Azoarcus sp. CIB: one gene and its partner. The protein of the gene in region 2 interacts with the protein of the main gene of each other region in a pairwise test. Links are inferred from orthologs where the notes say so. Each region holds a gene or a part of one and is shown on either strand. Other genes may lie near its edges. The genes, in order: cysE and cysK.

Region 1 (3,290 bases), 410 kb from region 2 along the record:
CGCCGCGGCCCTTGGTGGCGGTGAACAGCTCGTTGCGCGTCACGTCGTAGACAACGCCCTGATCGAGCACGCCGTTCTTCGTCAGCGCGATCGAGATCGCGTACTGGGGGAAGCCGTGGATGAAGTTCGTCGTGCCGTCGATCGGGTCGATGATCCACTGGTATTCGCTGTCGGAGGACTGCGCGGACGCGCCCGACTCCTCTGCTAGAATGCCGTGCTCCGGGTATGCTTCGCGCAGAACCTCGATGATGGCGGCCTCGGCCGCCTGGTCGACCTCGGTGACGAAATCGTTCGGGGACTTGGCTTGGACCGACACTTGGTCCAGCTGCAGCGAGGCGCGATTGATGATGGAGCCCGCGCGGCGGGCGGCTTTCACTGCGATGTTCAGGGTGGGGTGCATGCGCGTCGGTCTCGCTGGAGTCGGGGGCCCGGAGAGCGTCCCGCTCGAAAGAATTCCAATAAAACGAAGCATTTTAATATGAACAGCGCCATCGCGCTCGACCGCATCCGCATCGTACTTTCCCGTACAAGCCATCCGGGCAACATCGGCGCCGCTGCGCGCGCGATGAAGACGATGGGGCTTGGCCGGCTTTGGCTGGTCGCACCCGCCTCCTTTCCCGATCCGGTGGCGGAGGCGCGCGCCTCCGGGGCTGGAGATCTCCTCGCGGCCGCGCGGGTTGTCGGCTCGCTCGAGGAGGCGCTCGAGGGCACGATCCTGTCGGCCGCCGTCACGGCACGGCGGCGCGAGCGCTCGGTGCCGGTGCGCAATGCGCGCGAGGCGGCCCCGGAACTGGTGTCGTTTGCCGACAAGGGCGAGGTCGCACTGGTGTTCGGCAACGAAACGAGCGGGCTCACGAACGAGGAGGTTGCGCTGTGCTCGCTGCCGGTGACGATTCCTGCAAACCCTGCATTTTCATCGCTCAATCTCGGAGCCGCGGTGCAGCTGCTGTGTTATGAGCTGCGCATGGCGGCGCTGCATCCGGTTCCGCCCGCGGAGCCACTCCCGGACCTGGCTGCGTTCGAGGAGATCGAGGGGTTTCATCGTCATCTGGAAAAGGCGATGACGGTCAGCGGTTTCTACGACCCGGCAAATCCCAAGCGCCTGTTGCAGCGCTTGCGCCGCCTGTTCGGCCGCATACGGCTCGAAAAGGAGGAAGTGAACATCCTCCGCGGCATCATTAGTGCGTTCGAAAGCAAAGCTGAGTAAAATACTCGGAAATAGAAAAACGGGACACCGGAGCAAGTAACTCATGTTCAGCCGTCTGCGCGAAGATCTGGCCAGCGTTCGTGAACGCGACCCCGCCGCCCGCTCGACCTGGGAGGTGCTGACCTGCTATCCCGGCGTGCATGCGCTGTTCCTGCACCGCTTCGCGCATGGTGCGTGGAAGCGCGGCTTCTACTGGGTGGGGCGATTCGTCAGCCACGTCAGCCGCTTTTTTACCGGTATCGAAATCCATCCGGGGGCGACGATAGGCAGGCGCGTCTTCATCGACCACGGCATGGGCGTGGTGATCGGCGAGACGGCGGAGATCGGGGATGACTGCACGATCTATCAGGCGGTGACGCTGGGCGGCACCTCCCTGTATCGCGGGACGAAGCGTCATCCGACGCTGGGAAAAGGCGTCGTGATTGGTGCCGGCGCCAAGGTGCTAGGCGGGTTCACGGTCGGTGATGGCGCGCGCGTCGGATCCAATGCTGTCGTCGTGAAGCCGGTTCCCGCGGGCGCGACCGCTGTGGGCAACCCTGCGCGCGTCATCGAGCCGGACCGGGACAACGCGCGCGACCGTGCTCGCGAGCAGAAGGCCGAGCAGATGGGCTTCTCCGCCTATGGCGTGACGAAGCAGATGGACGACCCGCTAAGCAAGGCGCTGCATGGACTGCTCGATCACGCGGTCGAGACGGACCGTCGCATCCAGATGCTGGTGGAGCGTCTTGAGAAGGCCGGATTCAACCTCGACGTGGCGATCGAGAGGAGCGACGAATTCGACGCCGAGCGCCTATCGAAGATGGTTGATTGAGTGAAATCCGATTAGTTGACTGATTTTGTCGGGCTCCGTATAGTTGAGCGAAACGTTCGGGTATTCCCCCGGGCGAGAATCTCCGCGACAGAAGGAGCTCCGACATGAGACTGACCACCAAAGGACGTTTTGCCGTCACCGCGATGATTGATCTGGCATCGCGCCAGGCCGAGGGGCCGGTTACGCTGGCCGGCATTGCCGACCGGCAGAAAATCTCCCTGTCGTATCTCGAACAGTTGTTCGGCAAGTTGCGCCGCCACAAGCTGGTCACCAGCGTGCGTGGTCCGGGCGGAGGTTATCGGCTGGCGCGCGACATGTCGCGCATTACCGTTGCCGACATCATCGTCGCGGTGGACGAGCCGCTTGACGCGACGCAGTGCGGAGGCAAGCAGAACTGCCAGGACGAGCATCGCTGTTCGACGCACGACCTGTGGGCGAACCTCAACAAGCGCATGTACGAGTATCTCGATTCGGTGACGCTGAACGCGCTGGTCCATCGCGAGGTCAAGCCGGATCCGGACATGAGCGTCCTCAAGGACGTGCGCCGGCGCGCGATGGTCGCGATGCGCGAGGCAGCGGCGGCCTGACGGGACGGTTCGAGCGTGTTCGCCCCCGTCTATCTCGACTGGAACGCCACTGCCCCGCTCGAGCCGGCCGTGCGCGACGCGATGCTGCCGTGGCTCGGCAGCCGCTTCGGCAACGCATCGAGCCGGCACGAATACGGGCGCCAGGCGCGTGCCGCGGTCGACGAGGCGCGTGCGCAGGTCGCAGCGGCGGTCGGTGCCCACGCGACGGAAGTGATCTTCACGAGTGGCGGTACCGAGGCGAACAATCTGTTCGTGAAGGGCGCGGCCGGCCTGATGAAGCCGGGGCTGATCGCGATCAGCGCGATCGAGCATCCGTGCGTGCGCGAACCGGCGAAGCAGTTGCGCCGCGCCGACTGGACGCTGCGTGAAATCGCCGTCGATCGTGCCGGGTTGGTCAAGCGCACCGACTGGCTGGCCGTGCTGGCGGCGAAACCCGTCCTCGTGTCGGTGATGCTCGCGAACAACGAGACGGGCGTGCTGCAGGACGTAGCGACGCTCGCCCGCGAGGCGAAGGAAGCCGGTGCCTGGTTCCATTCCGACGCGGTCCAGGCGCTGGGCAAGATCGGCGTGGATTTCCGCGCGCTGGGTGTCAATGCAATGACGCTGTCGGCGCACAAGGTCGGCGGACCGCTGGGGGCGGGCGCCCTGATTGTCGACAAGCGGCTGGAATTGGCGCCGCTGCTCG
Region 2 (3,097 bases):
CTCGGCCTCACCGACCCGGGCCGCGAGCTCGTCGTGATGGTCGAGCGCATGCTGCTCGACGCCGGCAACATCAAGCGCCTGGCCGAGCAGTACAGCAACCGCGACGAAGGCCGCCTGACCGTCGTGACCACGCACACACAGGCGCGCTACGCGCTGCCCCAGGTCGTGACCGAGTTCAAGAAGGCTTACCCCAAGGTGCTTCTCAAGCTCCATCAGGGCAGCCCCGAGGAGATCGTGTCGATGCTGCTGGACGGGCAGGCCGATATCGGCATCGCGACCGAGGCGATCGCGGATGTAGCCGAACTGGCGTCCTTCCCCTATTACTCTTGGCATCACTCGGTGATCGTGCCCGCCGGTCATCCGCTCGACAGCGCAACACCGCTTACGCTGGAGGCGATCGCGGAATACCCGCTGATCACTTACCACGAAGGCTTCACCGGTCGCTCCATCATCGACCGCGCGTTTGCCACCGCGGGTCTGTTGCCGGATTTCGCGATGTCCGCAATGGATGCAGATGTCATCAAAACCTACGTCGAGCTGGGGCTGGGCGTCGGCATCGTCGCGTCGATGGCCTTCCAGGCGGGCCGCGAGGGCGAACTCCGCCAGCTCGACAGCAGCCACCTGTTTCCCGCCAACACAACGCGCATCGCGGTACGGCGCGGGCACTACCTGCGCGGCTTCGCCTACCGCTTCATCGAGATGTGTTCGCCGACGCTCACCGAAGCGACGGTACGCAACAGCGTCACCCCGGCGGGCAACGGCCACGCCGAAGAATGAGGCAGCGCGCCGCGCGCCGGCGCCTGCTATTCTCCGATTTCCGGACCAAGGAGCCTTCATATGTCGAACTGGTATACCGATAACGCCGAATCCATCGGCAAGACGCCGCTGATCAAACTGAACCGCATCATCGACGGCGCCCCCGCGACGGTGCTGGGCAAGATCGAAGGTCGCAACCCTGCCTATTCCGTGAAGTGCCGCATCGGCGCGGCGATGATCTGGGACGCCGAGAAGCGCGGCCTGCTCGGCCCGGGCAAGGAAATCGTCGAGCCCACCAGCGGCAACACCGGCATCGCGCTCGCCTTCGTCGCCGCCGCGCGCGGCATTCCCATCACGCTGACGATGCCCGACACGATGAGCGTCGAACGGCGCAAGCTTCTGGTTGCCTACGGCGCCAAGCTGGTTCTTACCGAAGGCGCCAAGGGCATGAACGGCGCGATCGCGAAGGCCGAGGAGATCGCTGCGTCCGACCCGAACAAGTACGTGCTGCTGCAACAGTTCACGAACCCCGCGAACCCGGCGATCCACGAAGCGACGACCGGCCCCGAGATCTGGAACGACACCGACGGCAAGATCGACATCCTCGTATCGGGCGTCGGCACCGGCGGCACCATCACCGGCGTGTCGCGCTACATCAAGCAGACCCAGGGCAAGGCGATCCTGTCGGTCGCCGTCGAGCCGAGCGCAAGCCCGGTGCTCACGCAGACGCGCGCGGGCGAGCCGCTGAAGCCTTCGCCGCACAAGATCCAGGGCATCGGCGCCGGCTTCGTGCCGAAAGTGCTGGACCTGTCGCTGATCGACGCGGTCGAGACCGTCAGCAACGAGGACGCCATCCTCTACGCCCGTCGCCTCGCGCGCGAGGAAGGCATCCTGTCGGGCATCTCCTGCGGCGCGGCTGTGGCCGTCGCTGCACGCCTCGCACAGCGGCCCGAGAACGCAGGCAAGACCATCGTCGTGATCCTGCCGGATTCCGGCGAGCGCTACCTCAGCTCCATCCTGTTCGAAGGCCTGTTCGACGCGACCGGCGCGGCGCTTTGAGCGACGCAGTTTCGACGACCGACGCGGGGGCACAGGCCCCCGCGGCACAGGCTGCGGAAACCCTGCCCATCCTGTACCGCGACGATTTCCTCGTCGCCGTGCACAAGCCCTCCGGGCTGCTCGTCCATCGCTCCGTCCTCGACGTGCATGAAGAGCGCTTCGCGGTGCAGATCCTGCGCGACCAGATCGGCCGCCACGTGCACCCCGTGCATCGACTCGACAAGGGCACCTCGGGCGTACTGCTGTTCGCACTCGACCGCGAAACGGCAGCCCTGGTGTCGTCGGCCTTCGAACGACAGGCGGTGCGCAAGACCTACCTCGCCGTCGTGCGCGGCCATTCCCCCCCGGAAGGCGTCATCGACCACCCGCTGACGCGCCGTTTCGACGACGCCGAGCGCCGCCCCGAGACCGCGGCGGACGCCCCCGCACAGGACGCCGTAACGCGCTATCGCCGCCTCGCCACCACCGAACTGCCCTACCAGGTCGATCGCTACCCGACCAGCCGCTACGCACTCGTCGAACTCAGCCCCGCCACCGGCCGGCGCCACCAGATCCGCCGCCACCTGAAGCACATCTCCCACCCCATCATCGGCGATGCAACCTTCGGCAAGGGACGGCACAACCGCCTGTTCGCGCAGCTCTTCGGCGTCTCGCGCCTGCTGCTCGCGTGCACCCGCATGCAGCTCGCCCATCCGCGCAGCGGGGACGCGCTCGATCTGAGTGCGCCCCTCGCAGAAGACTTCGCCCGCGTACTCGACGCACTGGGCTGGACCGATCCGGCGAGGGCTGCGTAGCAGACGCAGGAAACGCCCGGCAACACCCCCGTGTGCGCGGAGTCTTCTTGCCGTCACCGATTCGTTGCACAATGAATCTCCACGACTACCAACACGACACCGGCTCCAGCTCATGAATCCCCTGCTCCAGGTCCGCGCCCAGGGTCAGCAAGTCTGGCTCGACAACCTCTCCCGCACCCTGCTCAACGAAGGCCAGCTCGCGAAGATGATCGCCGAGGACGGCGTCGACGGCATCACGACGAACCCGGCGATCTTCCACAAGGCCATCGCGGGGGGGCGCTATTACGAGGACGACCTCGCGGCGCTGAAGAAGCAGCCCCTTGATGCCGAAGCGCGCTACGAAGGACTCGTGATCCCCGACGTGCAGCGCGCCTGCGACCTGCTGCGCCCCACCTGGGAGCGCAGCGGCGGCAACGCCGGCTACGTGAGCCTCGAGGTGTCGCCCGCCCTCGCCCACGATGCCGCCGGCACGGTCGCCGCCGGCGTCC

The links.
Region 1: the proteins of cysK (region 2) and cysE interact in binary tests that used the Escherichia coli proteins (3 or more experiments, as listed by UniProt). The link is inferred for Azoarcus sp. CIB from one-to-one orthologs.

What each region holds. Positions count from the first base shown.
Region 1 is NZ_CP011072.1:3,112,037-3,115,326, reverse strand. Bases 164-3,134 are described here. They hold cysE (serine O-acetyltransferase), read left to right. Parts: upstream 164-1,250; coding sequence 1,251-2,018; downstream 2,019-3,134. Other genes in these bases: AzCIB_RS13715 (cysteine desulfurase family protein), read left to right, coding at 2,621-3,134; iscR (Fe-S cluster assembly transcriptional regulator IscR), read left to right, coding at 2,123-2,605; AzCIB_RS13730 (RNA methyltransferase), read left to right, coding at 479-1,207; AzCIB_RS13735 (inositol monophosphatase family protein), read right to left, coding at 164-400. Outside these bases: more of AzCIB_RS13735, read right to left, coding at 1-163; more of AzCIB_RS13715, read left to right, coding at 3,135-3,290.
Region 2 is NZ_CP011072.1:3,524,064-3,527,160, forward strand. What follows is about bases 49-2,826. They hold cysK (cysteine synthase A), read left to right. Parts: upstream 49-837; coding sequence 838-1,815; downstream 1,816-2,826. Other genes in these bases: AzCIB_RS15700 (CysB family HTH-type transcriptional regulator), read left to right, coding at 49-777; AzCIB_RS15710 (pseudouridine synthase), read left to right, coding at 1,812-2,609; tal (transaldolase), read left to right, coding at 2,722-2,826. In the rest of the region: more of AzCIB_RS15700, read left to right, coding at 1-48; more of tal, read left to right, coding at 2,827-3,097.